Regions from separate parts of the Micromonospora sp. SL4-19 genome, predicted to be linked through region 2. Evidence: predicted binding sites of a transcription regulator. Region 2 holds the regulator's gene; each other region holds the start of a gene.

Region 1 (5,736 bases), on a different contig from region 2:
GGGTGCTGTGCGTGATCTTCCGCTTCGCCAGCAGCGCCGTCGCCGGAGTGCCCTGTCCCGCCATGCCCGACAAGCTATCCCCGCCCCGGTCGGCAGGCGAGTCGAAATCCGTGCTCAGGCCGTTACCGGCCGGCAGATCAGCACGGTGGGCGCGCCGGCCACCCGGGTCAGCACCAGGCTGGCCGCCGTGTCGCCGGCCAGCTTCAGGTCCCGGCGCAGTTTCTCCGGCTCCAGCGCCGAGCCGCGCTTGAGGATCTCCACCCGGCCGACCCGCCGTTCCCGCAGCAGGGCGCGCAGCCGCTTCAGCGAGAACGGCAGCACGTCGGTGATCTCCAGGCAGCGGGCGTACGGCGGGCGGGTCGGGGTGTCCGAGTAGAGGTAGGCGATGGTCGGGTCGGCCAGGGTGGCGTCCAACTCGGCAGCCAGCTCGGCGAGCAGGTGCGCGCGGACCACCGCCGGGTCCGGGTCGTACAGGAACCGCCGTACCGGTCCGACCGGGGCGTCGGTGTCGCCGGCGCCGGTGAGCTGATGACAGGGGATCCCCGCTCCACCGGAGGCGCCGGTAAGGGCCCCTTGCTTCTCGCGCAGCAGGGTGGCTCGGCGAGGGATCTCGGCCAGTGCGCCGCACCAGAGCGCGGCCTCGACCAGGTCGCCGTCCACGCTGACCCACTCCGCCTCGGCACCCGCCGGGATCAGCGCGTGGTCCAGGCCGGGGGCCACCTTGACGACGGTGCGCGGCACCCGCTCGGCCAACCCGGTGACGAAGTCCCACGGGGGCGAGTAGGCGTTCGGGTCGAAGATCCGACGGCCGGTGCCGGCCGCCCGGCGTGCCGGGTCGCAGAAGACCGCCTCGACCCGGGTGACGTCGAACGCCGTCGCGTCCCCGCACTCCACGGTGAACAGTTCGGCCAGCCCGGCCGCCTCGGCGTTCGCGGCCGCCATCGCGGCGGTCACCGGGTCGGCCTCCACGCCGTGGACCCGGATGCCGGCGCGGGCGGCGGCGAGCGCGTCGGCGCCCAGGCCGCAGCCCAGGTCGGCGAGGGTGCGCACGCCGGCGGCGCGCAGCCGCGCGGCCCGCCGGTCGGCGACCACCCGGCGGGTGGCCTGCTCCAGCCCGGCGCGGGTGAGGAACATCGCACCGACCTCCGGCCCGAACTTGCCGCCCGCCCGGCGACGCAGCTCGGCCTGGGTGAGGGCGGCGGCGGCCAGCCCGGCCGAGAATCCCGCCGAGCGGAGCCGGGCCGCCGCGGCCAGCGGATCGCCGCCGGCGACCTCGGTGGCCGCCGCGAGCGCGTCCGTCCCCTCGGGGGTACGCAGAGCGGCGAGCTGGTCCAGATCCACCCGGCCATTGTCCCGGCAATGCGCGACGCGCCGGGCTGCGGGTTGGCACTCTCCTTGACGGAGTGCTAGCCGAGGAATAATCTGCGGTTAGCACTCTCGCCATGAGGGTGCCAACGCCCGGGCCCTGGTGCCCGGGAGTTGAACGCCAGGCGGACCGGCACCCGCGACGACGGCCCCGCCCGGTGGCATGTGGCAGATTGACGCCGGTCGGCTCGCCGTCCGGTAACGACACCAAGTACCCCAGGAGGGTATGCCCGTGACTACCGCGACCAAGGTTGCGATCAAGCCGCTCGAGGACCGGATCGTGGTCCAGGCGAACGAGGCTGAGACCACCACGGCGTCGGGCATCGTGATCCCCGACACCGCCAAGGAGAAGCCGCAGGAGGGCACTGTCCTCGCTGTCGGCCCGGGCCGGATCGACGACAAGGGCAACCGCGTGCCGATCGACGTGAAGGTCGGCGACACCGTCCTCTACTCGAAGTACGGCGGCACCGAGGTCAAGTACGCCGGCGAGGAGTACCTGGTGCTCTCCGCCCGCGACGTCCTCGCGGTCATCGAGAAGTAAGCAACCGATCAGTGTCGTTGCCCCGGTCCGGCTCGCCGGGCCGGGGCAACGTCGCTTCGAAGGGATACTGATGGCGAAGATCCTGAGCTTCTCGGACGACGCCCGACACCTGCTTGAGCACGGTGTCAACGCCCTCGCCGACGCGGTCAAGGTCACTCTCGGCCCGCGCGGGCGCAACGTCGTCCTGGACAAGAAATTCGGTGCGCCCACGATCACCAACGATGGCGTGACCATCGCCAAGGAGATCGAGCTCACCAACCCGTACGAGAACCTCGGCGCGCAGCTGGTCAAGGAGGTGGCGACCAAGACCAACGACGTCGCCGGCGACGGGACCACCACCGCGACCGTGCTGGCCCAGGCGATGGTCCGCGAGGGCCTGCGCAACGTGGCCGCCGGGGCCAACCCGACCGGCCTCAAGCGGGGCATCGACGCGGCGGCCGGCAAGGTCTCCGAGGCGCTGCTCGACCGGGCGGTCGAGGTTTCCGGCAGGGAGTCGATCGCGCACGTCGCGACGATCTCCGCGCAGGACGCCACGATCGGCGACCTGATCGCCGAGGCGATGGAGAAGGTCGGCCGCGACGGTGTCATCACCGTCGAGGAGGGCTCCGCGCTCATCACCGAGCTGGAGGTGACCGAGGGCCTGCAGTTCGACAAGGGCTTCATCTCGCCGAACTTCGTCACCGACGTGGAGGGGCAGGAGTCGGTCCTGGAGGACCCGTACATCCTGATCACCACGCAGAAGATCTCGGCCATCGAGGAGCTGCTGCCGCTGCTGGAGAAGGTCCTCCAGAACAACAAGCCGCTGCTGATCGTCGCCGAGGACGTCGAGGGCCAGGCGCTGTCCACGCTGGTGGTCAACGCGATCCGCAAGACCCTCAAGGTCTGCGCGGTCAAGGCCCCCGGCTTCGGTGACCGCCGCAAGGCGATGCTCCAGGACATGGCGATCCTCACCGGTGCCGAGCTGGTCGCCCCAGAGCTGGGCTACAAGCTCGACCAGGTCGGCCTGGAGGTGCTCGGCACCGCCCGCCGGGTGGTGGTCGACAAGGAGACCACCACCGTCGTCGACGGTGGCGGCCAGGCCGCCGAGGTCGCCGACCGGGTCGCCCAGATCCGCAAGGAGATCGAGGCCTCGGACTCCGAGTGGGACCGGGAGAAGCTGGCCGAGCGGCTGGCGAAGCTCTCCGGCGGCATCGCCGTGATCAAGGCGGGCGCGGCCACCGAGGTCGAGATGAAGGAGCGCAAGCACCGCATCGAGGACGCCATCGCCGCGACCAAGGCCGCGGTCGAGGAGGGCACGGTCCCGGGTGGCGGCGCCGCCCTGGCCCAGATCCTGCCGGTGCTCGATGACGACCTGGGCTTCACCGGCGACGAGAAGGTCGGCGTCTCGATCGTGCGCAAGTCGCTGGTCGAGCCGCTGCGCTGGATCGCCCAGAACGCCGGCCACGACGGCTACGTGGTGGTGCAGAAGGTCGCCGGCCAGGAGTGGGGCCACGGCCTCGACGCCGCGGTCGGCCAGTACGTCGATCTGGTCAAGTCCGGCATCATCGACCCGGTGAAGGTGACCCGCAACGCGGTCACCAACGCCGCCTCGATCGCCGGCCTGCTGCTCACCACCGAGAGCCTGGTGGTGGAGAAGCCGGAGAAGGCCGAGCCGGCCGCCGCCGGCGGGCACGGCCACGGTCACGGCCACCAGCACGGCCCGGGCTTCTGATCCCACGCCGTACGGCCTGAGTCAGGGCACACCGCGTCGGCGGTGTGCCCTGACCCGTATCTGCTTACGGAACGCTGACGTGGGTGGCCGCCGATCGGTCTGACCGAGAACACTGGTCGGCGTGCGCAGCATCTCGCGCGGGTCCGCCGCGCTGGCCGGGGTCACCGCCGCCGCCGTGGCGATCGGCGCGGCTGAACCGGTTGCCGTCCTCACCGGTCCCCGTTCGGCGCCGCTGATCGCCGTCGGCGGGCTCGTCGTCGACCTGGTGCCCGAGCCGCTCAAGCAGTTCGCCATCGCGCTCTTCGGCACGTACGACAAGGTCGCCCTGCTGGTCGGGACGGCGGTGCTGCTGGCCGCGTTCGCCGCGATGCTCGGCGTGCTGGCGGTCCGGCGGCTCTGGATCGGCCTGGCCGGCATCGCCGCGTTCGCCGCCCTCGGGGTGGGCGCCGCGCTGACCCGGGCCGGCGCGGACGCCGTCGACGCGCTGCCCTCGCTGGTCGGGGCCGGGCTGGCGGCGCTGGCGCTCTGGCTGCTGCTGGCCGGCCCGCTGTCCCCGGACCTCTGGGCCTGGACCCCGCCGTCCGCCGACCGGCCCGCTCCTGCTCCCGCCGCCCCGGCGACCCCGCCGGCCGGTGGTGGCCGGAACGGCCCGACGGCCGGTGGCGGTGGGGTGGCGACGGCCGACGGCGACGGGATCCCGGCACGCGCCCGGCAGGGGGCGCGGTCCGTGGCGGAGGTCGACCCGGACGGCCGCCGGCGGTTCCTGCGCGGCGTGGGCGCGCTGGCCGGCGCGGCGGCCGTGGCCGGGCTCGGCGGCCACTGGCTGGCCGGGCGGCGGAGCGTGTCGGTGGCCCGGCGGGCGGTCGTCCTACCCACCCCGTCCGCCGCCGCCCCGGCGGTGCCGGCCGGGGCGGATCTGTCGCTGGCCCAGCTCGCCCCCTACGTCACCCCGACGAGCGGCTTCTACCGGATCGACACGGCCCTGGTGGTGCCGCAGGTGGACCCGGCGACCTGGCGGCTGCGCATCCACGGCCGGGTCCGGAACCCGATCGAGCTGAGCTTCGCCGACCTGCTCGCCCGGCCGATGGTCGAGCGGTACGTGACCCTGGCCTGCGTCTCCAACGAGGTGGGCGGGGATCTGATCGGCAACGCGCGCTGGCTGGGCGTACCGATCGGGGAGCTGCTGGACGAGGCCGACCCGGAGGAGGGCGCGGACCAGGTGGTCGGGCGCTCGGTCGACGGCTGGACCTGCGGCACCCCGACGGCGGTGCTGCGGGACGGGCGGGACGCGTTGCTCGCGGTCGGGATGAACGGCGAGCCGCTGCCGGTCGAGCACGGCTTCCCGGTGCGCATGGTCGTCCCCGGGCTCTACGGCTACGTCTCGGCGTGCAAGTGGGTGACCGAGCTGGAGCTGACCAGCTTCGCCGACTTCGACGCGTACTGGGTGCCGCGCGGATGGGCGGCGCAGGGGCCGGTCAGGACGCAGTCCCGGATCGACACGCCCCGCCCGCGCAACCGGCTCACCGCCGGCCCGGTCATGGTCGCCGGGGTGGCCTGGGCGCAGCACCGGGGCATCCGCGAGGTCGAGGTACGCGTCGACGGTGGCCCGTGGCGGGCGGCGACGCTCGCGCCGACGGTCTCGGTGGACACCTGGGTGCAGTGGTCATGGCGCTGGGACGCCACCCCGGGTGAGCACACCCTCCAGGTGCGGGCCACCGACGCCGACGGCGTGACGCAGCCGGAGGAGCGCCGGCCGGTCGCGCCGGACGGTGCCACCGGCTGGCACACGGTACGGGTCACCGTCGGCTGATTCCGGCCGGGCACGCCGCGACGCCGCGCCCCGGGTTCGGGACGCGGCGCCGGGATGGTCGGTGGCGGCCGGTCAGGCGATCTTGCGCTGCGCCGGCACGGTGGACTTGTGCGGCCGGCCGAGCCGGGCCTCCAGCCGGGCCACGTCGACCCGGGCCTGCCGGCGGTCGGCCAGATCCTCCCAGCCGAGGGCGAGCAGCCGGAGCCGTTCCGACTCGCTGAACCCGCCCCAGACGCCGTACGGCTCGCGGACCGACAGGGCGTGCGCGGCGCACTCGGCCCGTACCGGGCAGGTCCGGCAGACAGCCTT
Region 2 (5,736 bases):
CGCGATGGTGGACGAGGCGGCGGAACGCCTGGGCGGGCTGGACGTGCTGGTCAACAACGCCGGCGTGTACGGGCCCCGGGACCTGCCGCACCCGGTCTTCGGCAACACCTATGCGCAGTGGCAGGAGCAGTGGCGGCTGGTTCTGGAGACCAACCTGACCGGGGCCGCCAATGCCACCTGGTGCGCCGCCCAGCACATGCGCGAGCGGGGCGGCCGGATCGTCAACGTGTCGTCCCGGGGAGCCTTCCGCGGCGAGCCGGAGCAGCCCGCGTACGGGGCGAGCAAGGCGGGCCTGAACGCGCTCGGCCAGTCGCTGGCGCTGGCCCTGGCCCCGTACGGGATCGCGGTGGCCACGGTCGCGCCGGGCTTCGTGGAGACGGACATGGCCACCACGCACCTCAGCGGCGAGCGCGGCGACGCGATCCGGGCCCAGTCCCCGTTCAACCGGGTCGCCCGGCCCGACGAGATCGCCGCCGCGGTGCACTGGCTGGCCAGCCCCGAGGCCGAGTGGGCCTCCGGCACCATCGTCGACCTCAACGGCGCCTCCTACCTGCGTACCTGACCCGCCTCCGACGGGCGCGCCTCACGCCCGCGCCGCCCTAGTGCGGCAAGACTGACGAGCGATCTGCCTCAGAGTCATATTTATGCCTCTGAGGCAGATCGCTCTTAAGGCATGTGTGGGGTGGCTGCGACACGCCGACGGCGGGTGGCAGGTGCGGAGCCGCAGGGTTACCAGCGGGAGAGGCGGGTGGCGAGGACGCTGAGGGCGGCGACACCGGCCGTGGAGGTGCGCAGGACCGCAGGGCCGAGCCGGACGGTGCGGGCACCGGCCTCCTGGAACGCGGTCAGCTCAGGCGGGGCGATGCCGCCCTCGGGCCCGACCACCAGCACGATCTCGCCGGTCTCCGGCAACTCGGTGGTGGTCAGCCGCTCCTCGGCCTCCTCGTGCAGCACGAAGGCGGCGGCCGCCCCGGCGATCCGCCGGGCCACCGTGGGGGTGGCCTCGTCGGGCGTACCGGCCACCACCGGCAGCCAGGCACGACGGGCCTGCTTGGCCGCCTCCCGGGCGGTGGCCGCCCACTTCTCCCGGGCCCGTACGCCCCGGTCGCCGCGCCACTGCGTCACCGAGCGGGACGCCGCCCAGGGGACGATCTCGTCCACCCCGACCTCGGTCATCGCCTGCACGGCCAGCTCGCCCCGGTCACCCTTGGCGATGCCCTGCACCACGACGAGCCGGGGGACGGACGCGTCGACGTACCCCCGGGAGGTGACCGCCAGGTCGAGGGTGCCCCGGCCGACGGCGGTGACCACGGCGCCGGCCGTGCCGCCCCGACCGTCGGCGAGCAGCAGCTCCTCACCGACGCGCAGCCGCTGCACCGTCGCGGCGTGGTGCCCCTCCGGGCCGTCCAGGGTCAGCGTGTCGCCGGTGGGCAGCGCCTCGACCAGGAACAGCGGCGCCGACACCTCAGGCGTGCCCGTTGAAGGCGTCGCGCATCCGGGAGAAGAAGCCGCCCTGCTTGGTCAGCTCGGCGACCTCCTCGCCCCGGGTCTTGGCGAACTCGCGCAGCATCCGCTCCTGCTCGGCGTCGAGCTTCGTCGGGGTACGCACGTCCAGGTGGACGTAGAGGTCGCCGCGGCCGGTGCCGCGCAGGTGCGGTACGCCCCGGGCCCGCAGCCGCAGCGTGCTGCCGGGTTGGGTGCCGGACTTGACGTCGACCGTCTCCTCGCTGTCCAGCGTCTTGATGGTCAGCCGGGTGCCGAGCGCGGCGGCGGTCATCGGGACGGTGACCCGGCAGTGCAGGTCGTCGCCCTTGCGCGAGTAGACGTCGTGCGGCCGCTCGTGGATCTCGACGTAGAGGTCGCCGGCGGTGCCGCCCCCCGGGCCGACCTCGCCCTGCTGGGCCAGCCGGATCCGCATGCCGTCCTCGACGCCCGCCGGGATCTTGACGGTGAGCGAGCGCCGCGTCCGCACCCGCCCGTCACCGGCGCAGGTCGGGCAGGGGTGCGGGATGGTGGTGCCGAAGCCCTGGCAGACCGTGCACGGCCGGGCGGAGACCACCTGGCCGAGGAAGGTCCGCTGCACCGACTGCACCTCCCCCCGGCCGCCGCACGCCTCGCAGGTGGCGAGGTGGGTGCCGGCCGCGGTGCCGGCGCCGGAGCAGGTGGTGCAGAGCACGGCGGTGTCGACCGTGATCGGCGCCTCGACGCCGAACGCGGTCTCGTTGAGGTCCAGCTCCAGCCGCAGGATCGCGTCGGCGCCCGGCCGGGTACGCGGCCGCGGCCCGCGCGAACCCCCGGCGGCGCCGCCGAAGAACGCGTCCATGATGTCCTGGAACCCGACGAACGGGCCGGCACCGCCCGGACCACCCGGCCCGGCGCCCCCGCCGCCCGGCGCCAACGGGTCGCCGCCCAGGTCGACGATCTGCCGTTTCCGGTCGTCCGAGAGGACCTCGTACGCGGCGTTGATGTCCTTGAACTTCTCCTGTGCCTCCGGGTCCGGATTGACGTCCGGGTGGAACTGCCGCGCCAGCTTGCGGTAGGCACGCTTGATCTCGTCGTCGGAGGCGTCCCGGCTCACGCCCAGAATGCCGTAGTAGTCCCTGGCCACTGCGTTCGGTGTCCTCATGTTCGTCTCGCGTTGCGCCGGTCGTCGGCCGGGGGCCGCCGTCGGCCCTGACTGGTCAGTTCTGGGCCAGCAGCTCGCCCACGTAGCGTGCCACGGCCCGCACGGTGGCGATGGTGCCGGGGTAGTCCATCCGGGTCGGCCCGAGCACGCCCAGGCCACCGACGATGGTGCTGCCCGGGCCGTACCCGGTGCTGACCACCGAGGCGGCGCGCAGGTTGTCGATCTCGTTCTCGTCGCCGATCAGCACCCGGGTGGTGCTCGGCTCGGCCTCGCCGATGAGCTTGAGCAGCACGACCTCCTCCTCGAGCGCCTCGAGGATGGGGCGCAGCGAGCCCTGGAAGTCCAGCAGGCCACCACGGGTGAGGTTGGCGGTGCCGGCCAGTGCGATGCGCTCCTCGTGCCGCTCGACGAGCGTCTCCAGCAGCACGCTGGAGATCGTGGCCATGGCCGGGCGCAGCTGCGGCGACGACTCGTCCACCAGCGCCTGGACCAGCGGCGGGGCCTCCGACAGCCGGGTGCCGACCAGCTTCTCGTTGACCAGCCGGCGCAGGTCGATGACCTCGTCGGCGGGGATCGGCCGGGGCAGCTCGACGAGCCGCTGCTCGACCCGACCGGTGTCCGCGATCATGACCACCATCAGCCGGGTGGTGGAGATCGGCACCAGTTCCAGGTGGCGCACCTTGGACCGGGCCAGGCTCGGGTACTGCACCACGGCGACCTGCCGGGTGAGCTGGGCCAGCAGCCGGACCGTACGGTGCACCACGTCGTCCAGGTCGACCGCGCCGACCAGGAAGCGCTCGATGGCCCGGCGCTCGGCCGGGCTGAGTGGCTTGACCCGGGAGAGCCGGTCGACGAAGAGCCGGTAGCCGCGGTCGGTGGGCACCCGCCCGGCGCTGGTGTGCGGCTGCCGGATGTAGCCCTCCTCCTCCAGCACCGCCATGTCGTTGCGCACGGTCGCCGGGGAGACGCCGAGCTGGTGGCGCTCGACCAAGGCCTTGCTGCCGACCGGCTCCTGCGTGGCGACGTAGTCCTCGACGATCGCGCGGAGCACGGCGAGCTTGCGGTCGTCGAGACCCATCTCCCACCTCCTGACGCACTTCGACCCGCCGGCACCCGGCACCGGCCGGGCGTCTGGCACTCGACTGTAGCGAGTGCCAGTCTACGTCGGCGTACCCGCCGACGCGATGATCAGCGACGGACCCCGGGTACGGCCCACCGCACAATTCGCCCCGACCAAACAGTCGGACATCCGGGACGATGTCGGTCTGGCGCGCCCTTGCTTCCGGCACCTACCGTGACGTCCATGACTGAACCACCTCGCCCTCCCGGAGCGGGGGACCCCGGCGCCCAGCCGGAGCCGCCCTCGGCACCGTACGGCTCGTCGTCGGCGAACGAGCCCCCCACCGCACCACTGTCCGGGGCGTCCGCCGGGGGCGGCTATCCCCCGCCCGGTGGCTATCCCCCGCCCTCCGGAGGCCAGCCGCCGTCGGGTGGCTACCCACCCCCGGGCGCCGGCTACCCGACCGGCGGCTCGTACGGCCCGCCTCCCGGCTACGCCAACAACGATGAGAAGACCTGGGCTATGGTCGCGCACTTCGGCGGCCCGGTCGGCGTCGTGGTCGGCGGCAGCCTGCTCGGCTGGGTCGCGCCGCTCATCGCGTTCTCCGCGAAGGGCCAGCAGTCCCCGACCGTGCGGGCGCACGCGGTGGCCGCGCTGAACTTCCAGGTCACCTGGGTCATCGCCGTCCTGATCAGCTTCGTGCTCGCCGTGATCACCTGCGGTGTGCTCTTCTTCATCCCGATCATCGTCGCGGTGATCCCGATCGTCTTCGGCATCATCGGCGGCCTGAAGGCCACCGAGGGCGTCCTTTACCGCTACCCGATGAGCTACTCCTTCGTGAAGTGAGCGACCCGGCCGGCCCCCCGGCCGGCCGGGACCGGGGCGCGGCGGGCGGTCAGGGCAGCAGGTCGCGGACCACCGCGTCGGCCAGCAGCCGACCGCGCAGGGTGAGCACCGCCCTGCCGGCCGCGTACCCGTCGGCGTCCAGCAGGCCGTCGGCCAGCGCCCGCCGCGCGCCGGCCCGGCCCGCCTCGTCCAGCACGTCCAGGGGCAGGCCGGAGGCGAGCCGCAGCCGCAGCATCACGTCCTCCATGTGCGCCTCGTCGGGGGTGAGCACCTCCCGGGCCAGGCCGGGCGACCGTCCCGCGGCCAGGCGCCCGGCGTACGCGGTGGGGTGCTTGACGTTCCACCACCGCACCCCGCCGACGTGGCTGTGCGCCCCCGGGCCGAGGCCCCACCAGTCGGCGCCGGCCCAGTAGAGCAGGTTGTGCCGGCACCGGGCCGCCTCGGAGCGGGCCCAGTTGGAGACCTCGTACCAGGAGAAACCGGCCGCGTCGAGGGCGGCCTCGGCGGCCAGGTAGCGGTCCGCCGCCACGTCGTCGCTCGGGTACGGCAGCTCGCCGCGGCGCATCCGCGCGGCCAGCCGAGTGCCCTCCTCCACGATCAGGGCGTACGCGCTGACGTGGTCCACGCCCGCCGCCACCACCTGCTCCAGCGAGGCGGCGAAGTCGGCCGCGCTCTCCCCCGGAGTGCCGTAGATCAGGTCCAGGTTGACGTGGTCGAACCCGGCGTCCCGCGCCTCCAGGGCGGCGGCGGTGGCCCGGCCGGCGTGGTGCTGCCGGTCCAGGACGGCCAGCACCCCGGGCGCGGCGGACTGCATGCCCAGCGAGATCCGGGTGTAGCCGGCCGCGCGCAGCGTCTTCAGCGACTCCGGAGTGACCGACTCGGGGTTGGCCTCGGTGGTCACCTCGACGTCGGCGGCCAGCCCCCAGGTGCGGTCGATGCCGTCGAGGATCCGGGCCAGGTCGTCCGCCGGGAGCAGGGTGGGCGTGCCGCCGCCCACGAAGACGGTGTCCACCCGGGGCGGCGGGGTGTCGCCCAGCACCCGGCCGGCGAGCGCCAGCTCGGCCAGCACGGTGTCGGCGTACGTCTCGCGGCTGGCCCCGCCACCCAACTCGGTCGCGGTGTACGTGTTGAAGTCGCAGTAACCGCAGCGGCTGGCGCAGAACGGGACGTGAACGTACACCCCGAAGCCGCGCGCGCCGACGGC
Region 3 (5,736 bases), on a different contig from region 2:
GCGTCTACGCCACCGACGAGGCGGTGCTGGACGCGGCCGAGGCGGCGGCGATCGACGCCGGCGTGCACCTGTCCTGCAACCTGACCGGCGGGGTCTTCGTCAACCAGTCGGCGGCGTTCTCCGACTTCCACGGCAGCGGCGCCAACCCGGCCGCCAACGCGGCGCTCACCGACGGCGCGTACGTGGCGAACCGGTTCCGCATCGTCCAGAGCCGCCGGCACGCCTGAGCCTGCGAGGAGGGGCCCTTCTCAACGCCTCCGCTGGAGGAGGGGCCCCTTCTCCGCACCTCAGGTGGCCCGTGGCGTCAGGCCGCCCTCCGCATCTGGAGTTCGCGGAGGGCGGGGATCTTGGGGTGGGGGACCCGCACGCCGGTGTCCACGAAGCCCAACCTCTGGTACGCCCGGTAGGCGCGCTCGTTGCCGACCACCACCTCCAGCATCAGTTCCGGCCGGCCACAGGCGCGGGACCAGGCGGCCACCTCGTCCACCAGCGCGCCGAGCAGTCCGGTGCCGCGCCGGGCCGGTGTCACGTAGACGGCGTAGATCACGGTCAGCCCCGGTTCGCCCGGGGCGACCGTGCCACCGGCGTGCCCGACCAGGCGACCACCGGGGTCGGCGACGAACTGGGCCGTCTCGGCGCCGTGGGAGACCGCGGCTATCCGGGCCGCGTAGTCGGCGTGCGGCCGGGCGGCGGCCTCGGCGACGGTCTCCAGGAACGCCAGCGGCGAGTCGGCGAGCATCTCCAGCCGAAGCGCCCGCATCCGGCCCGCATCTGCCGGGCGAACCCGGTGAACCGTCGTCGCGGTGCTCGCCCGGGTGATGGTGGTCGCGCTGGCCATATCGCATGCATACCGGAGAGCGGATGCCTCTCGCCCTTCCGGGTCCATGGTCGGCCCGAATATGCCCGATTTGTGGTCGTGCGCGCTTGTCACGCCTGGTGTACCGTGCGATTTCGGTCACCGATTCAGTGGTCGTCGCCGATCGCTGAACGGTGCTCCGCCGGTGCCGGTCCGCCGGTCTCCGGATCGTGGAACGCCGCGCAGAGTGAGGAAGTGCACCGTGGCACAGGGCACCGTCAAGTGGTTCAACTCCGAAAAGGGCTACGGCTTCATCGCCGTCGACGGCGGGCAGGACGTCTTCGTCCACTTCTCCGCGATCGAGATGGACGGCTACAAGGCGCTGGACGACGGCCAGCGGGTCGAGTTCGAGATCGCCCAGGGGCAGAAGGGTCCGCAGGCCGAGGGCGTCCGGGTCATCGCCTGACCCGCCGCCGCCCGTCCGGCGGTTTTTCCACCCGACCAGGGGCTGCGGTGCGGGCGCGCACCGAGGAAGATCATGAGCCGTTCCAGCCAACGCCGCTGAGGAGGGTTCATGTCCGAGCAGCCCCCGTCGGGTCCTACCGAGCCGGTGCCCCCGGCGTCGTCGGGTGCCCCGGCAGACCCGACCCGGTCCACGCCGCCGGTCGCTGGGCCGGCCTCGACGCCGGAGCATGCGGATCGGCCGGCTTCGGCCGCGCCGGGGCAGTCCACCCCGACGGATCCGGGCAGGCCCGCTGAGCCCACCCAGGCCGCCCCGGCCGCACCGCCGCAACCCGGTCAGCCCGGGTATCCGCCAGCGCCCGGCCAGCCCGGATATCCGGTGGCACCGGGCCAGCCCGGGTATCCGCCAGTGTCGGGCCAGTTCGGGTATCCGGCGGCGCCCGGTCAGTTCGGGTATCCCGTGGCACCGGGTCAGCCCGGTCAGCCCTGGTATCCGCCGGCAGGCCAGGCCGGTGAGCCGCCCGTGCCTGGTCAGTTCGCGGCGCCCGCGCCGCCCGGCCAGCCGGGGCAACCGGGGTACGGCGCGTATGGCCAGCAGCACTGGGGGGCGTACCCGCCCGATCCGGCCGGGCAGCCGCAAGGCTGGGTGTGGCCGGCCGCCGGCGGCCCCGCGCCGGTCGGTACGTACCCCGGCCACCCGTTGCCCGGCCAGCCGTACGGCTGGCACCCGGGCGTCGACCCCAACGACCCGCTGGTCACGCCGCCGTACGCGGGGATCGCCGGCTGGTTCTCCCGCTGCACGGGCGCGGTGCGCCGCGGCTGGCGGCAGCTGCTGCCGATCATGCTGCTCACCCAGGCGCTCCCGGCGGCGGTGATCTCGGTCCTCTCGCTCACCCTCGCCCCGTCGGACCAGTTCGGCACCGGGCCGGACGGTGCCCCGATCCTGCCGGACCAGTACTTCCCGGACCTCCTCACCCTCTACGGCGCGGTGTTCGTGGTGAGCCTGCTCCTCGGCCCGGTGCAGGCCACCGGGTGGGCCGCGGGCTCCTGGGTGGTCACCCGCCAGGCGGCCGGCGAGGCCGTCGGGATCGGCGCCGCCTTCCGGTACGGCCTGCGGCGCGCCCTCGGCCTCTGGGGCTGGAACATCGTCGCCACGCTGCTGATCACGGTCGGCCTGCTCTTCTGCGTGGTGCCCGGGATCTACGCGATGTTCGCGCTGGCCGTGGCCGGCCCGGTCTACCTCTTCGAGCGGGACAACCCGATCGGCCGCTCGTTCCAGATGCTCCACCGGCGGTTCGGGATGATGGTGGGCCGGGTCGCGTTGGTCGCCGTCGCGCTGGTCGTCGGCTCCGTGATCGGCGGCATGGTGGAGTTGCTCGGGCAGTTGCCGTTCGGCACCCAGCCGATGGACTCAGCGGGTACGGCGGTGGGAGCCGTCGCGGTGGCCGTGCTCTCCGCCGCGCTGGTCACTCCCGCCTACCTGGCGCAGCTCGTCGGACTGCTGGTCACGTACGCCGAGCAGCGGGCCCAGGAAGGCCCGGTGAACACCGCCCGACTGGCCGCGGAACTCGGCTGAGGGTGGGCATCGTGCTTGCACTCGGCTAGGGAGAGTGCTAAACAGGTCATTGGCACTCGCACACTGTGAGTGCCAATGGTCGGGGCGGTGGGGCCACGGCCGCATCGGCGTCTCGATGGCGCCGGTGGGGCACGAGGCCGGTCGTCGCGGGCTATCCGGCCCGGCCGAGGAGACGTCGTCGTCGCCAGGTGGCGACGTCCCCAAGGTGCGTACACCAGGCGGCCCATCCGGGGGCACACCCTCGGGTGGCCCGTGAGTGTCCAGGAGGACAACGCCGTATGGCCAAGATGATCGCGTTCGACGAAGAGGCGCGCCGCGGCCTCGAGCGGGGCATGAACCAGCTCGCCGACGCCGTGAAGGTGACGCTCGGCCCGAAGGGCCGCAACGTCGTGCTCGAGAAGAAGTGGGGTGCCCCCACCATCACCAACGATGGTGTGAGCATCGCCAAGGAGATCGAGCTCGAGGACCCGTACGAGAAGATCGGCGCCGAGCTGGTCAAGGAGGTCGCGAAGAAGACCGATGACGTGGCCGGTGACGGCACGACGACGGCGACCGTTCTGGCCCAGGCCCTGGTCCGCGAGGGCCTGCGCAACGTGGCCGCCGGCGCCAACCCGATGGCCCTGAAGCGGGGCATCGAGGCCGCCGTGGCCAGCGTCTCGGAGGAGCTGCTCAAGCTCGCCAAGGACGTGGAGACCAAGGAGCAGATCGCCTCCACCGCCTCCATTTCGGCCGGTGACCCCAGCGTCGGCGAGATCATCGCCGAGGCGATGGACAAGGTCGGCAAGGAAGGCGTCATCACCGTCGAGGAGAGCAACACCTTCGGTCTGGAGCTGGAGCTCACCGAGGGTATGCGCTTCGACAAGGGCTACATCTCCGCGTACTTCATGACCGACCCGGAGCGTATGGAGGCCGTCTTCGACGACCCGTACCTCCTGATCGTCAACAGCAAGATCTCTTCGGTGAAGGACCTGCTCCCGATCCTGGAGAAGGTCATGCAGTCCGGCAAGCCGCTGCTGATCATCGCCGAGGACATCGAGGGCGAGGCCCTGGCCACCCTCGTGGTCAACAAGGTCCGCGGCACCTTCAAGTCGGTCGCCGTCAAGGCGCCGGGCTTCGGTGACCGCCGCAAGGCCATGCTGGCCGACATCGCCATCCTCACCGGTGGCCAGGTCATCAGCGAGGAGGTCGGCCTCAAGCTGGACGCCGTCGGCCTCGACATGCTGGGCCGCGCCCGCAAGGTCGTGGTGACCAAGGACGAGACCACCATCGTCGACGGTGCCGGCGACGCCGAGCAGATCCAGGGCCGGGTCAACCAGATCCGGGCCGAGATCGAGAAGAGCGACTCCGACTACGACCGGGAGAAGCTGCAGGAGCGCCTGGCCAAGCTGGCCGGCGGTGTTGCGGTGATCAAGGTCGGCGCGGCCACCGAGGTCGAGCTCAAGGAGCGCAAGCACCGTATCGAGGACGCCGTCCGCAACGCGAAGGCGGCCGTCGAGGAGGGCATCGTCCCGGGTGGTGGCGTCGCGCTGGTGCAGGCCGGCAAGACCGCCTTCGACAAGCTGGACCTGACCGGCGACGAGGCGACCGGTGCCCAGATCGTCAAGATCGCGCTGGACGCCCCGCTGCGGCAGATCGCCGTCAACGCCGGCCTTGAGGGTGGCGTCGTCGTCGAGCACGTCCGCAACATCGAGCCGGGTCACGGCCTCAACGCCGCGACCGGCGAGTACGTCGACCTGCTCGCGTCGGGCATCATCGACCCGGCCAAGGTGACCCGTTCCGCGCTGCAGAACGCGTCGTCGATCGCCGCGCTGTTCCTCACCACCGAGGCGGTCGTGGCGGACAAGCCGGAGAAGACCCCGGCCGCCCCGGCTGGCCCGGGTGGCGGCGAGATGGACTTCTGAGTCCAGCTCCACCAGCACGATCGAAAGGGGCGGGCCGCGTCAGCGGTCCGCCCCTTTCCGTGTGCTCAGGTCGGCAGCGGCCGCTGGTTGCGTCGCTTGTGGGTCCGGTCGTACGGCGGCACGATGCGGATCGGTTCGTCCACCAGTTGCAGCGGTTCCTCGGTGGACGGCTCGTCCGCCATCTCCGCCAGTTGCTCGGCGTCGCCATAGTCGAGCCGGTCGAACGGCGGTTGGCCGGGGAGTTCGCCGACCGGGCGCCAGCTCGCCGGCTGGTCGCCGGTCCGTTCGTCATCCGTCGTCATGGCTGCCTCCTCTATTACCTGACGGTAGGCGGCGATCGATGACCGACGGGCCGGAATGGCGTTATTGGCGTCTATCTGCCTTTCGCCCTATTAATCATTCCTGTCCGGTCAACGTCTTGCGATACAGGAAGAACACCCGCTCGATCCGCGCGCCCGCGGCGCCGGAGTAGAACGGCACCGGACCCACCCAGCCGATCTGCGCCGCGCCGATGCCCGCCGTCGCCTGGTCGCGCAGGCAGCGCCGGAGCAGCACACCGCCGATGCCCGAGCCCTCGGCAGCCGGCGCCGTTCCCATCGGCCCGAACCAGCTCGGCCGGGACGAGCCGTACGCGGCGAAGCCCAGGATCTCGCCGTCCCGCTCGGCCAGGTGTGCGCCCGCGCCCGGCCGGCCCAGCGAGCCGGCCAGTTCGCCGTCCCACGTCCCGCCGAAGGTGGTGCGGGCGAACGCGGCCAGCGCCGGCAGGTCCGCCGGCTCAGCCCGGCGTACGGTCACGCCCCGCTCAGCCAGCCGGCGCTCGGCGGGCTCCGCCGTCCGCAGCGCCGGGGAGCCGTCCGCCAGGTCCGCGGTCATGTTCCACGCCGTACGGTCCTGCCGGTAGCCGAGCCGCAGCGCCGCGCAGACCGCCGGGGTGTAGCGCACGTCGATGCCCGGCCAGGCGTAGTACGGCGGATTCCCGGCGAGCACCAGCTCGGCCGCGC

Evidence for each region. Region 2 encodes HrcA, which represses chaperone genes, less so after heat shock. Its sites were predicted from a motif close to GGTTNGCACNCTCNNNNNGAGNGTGCNAACC; they were not measured.
Region 1: a site for HrcA is predicted at 1,427-1,457, ahead of groES (co-chaperone GroES). Genes of this name have one in related genera too.
Region 3: a site for HrcA is predicted at 2,882-2,912, ahead of groL (chaperonin GroEL). Genes of this name have one in related genera too.

The regions. Positions count from the first base shown of each region.
Region 1 covers NZ_JBLROB010000004.1:27,307-33,042, forward strand. The annotation lists gene ybaK (Cys-tRNA(Pro) deacylase) at 1-64, opposite strand, end outside; gene ACNAVT_RS07895 (THUMP-like domain-containing protein) at 115-1,341, opposite strand; gene groES (co-chaperone GroES) at 1,592-1,906, shown strand; gene groL (chaperonin GroEL) at 1,977-3,617, shown strand; gene ACNAVT_RS07910 (molybdopterin-dependent oxidoreductase) at 3,739-5,427, shown strand; gene ACNAVT_RS07915 (WhiB family transcriptional regulator) at 5,500-5,736, opposite strand, start outside.
Region 2 covers NZ_JBLROB010000023.1:58,821-64,556, reverse strand. The annotation lists gene ACNAVT_RS23290 (SDR family NAD(P)-dependent oxidoreductase) at 1-562, shown strand, start outside; gene ACNAVT_RS23285 (16S rRNA (uracil(1498)-N(3))-methyltransferase) at 730-1,464, opposite strand; gene dnaJ (molecular chaperone DnaJ) at 1,466-2,608, opposite strand; gene hrcA (heat-inducible transcriptional repressor HrcA) at 2,682-3,704, opposite strand; gene ACNAVT_RS23270 (DUF4870 domain-containing protein) at 3,930-4,532, shown strand; gene hemW (radical SAM family heme chaperone HemW) at 4,582-5,736, opposite strand, start outside.
Region 3 covers NZ_JBLROB010000028.1:8,773-14,508, forward strand. The annotation lists gene paaN (phenylacetic acid degradation protein PaaN) at 1-227, shown strand, start outside; gene ACNAVT_RS25260 (GNAT family N-acetyltransferase) at 305-838, opposite strand; gene ACNAVT_RS25265 (cold-shock protein) at 1,059-1,262, shown strand; gene ACNAVT_RS25270 (hypothetical protein) at 1,782-2,834, shown strand; gene groL (chaperonin GroEL) at 3,113-4,735, shown strand; gene ACNAVT_RS25280 (hypothetical protein) at 4,801-5,037, opposite strand; gene ACNAVT_RS25285 (GNAT family N-acetyltransferase) at 5,132-5,736, opposite strand, start outside.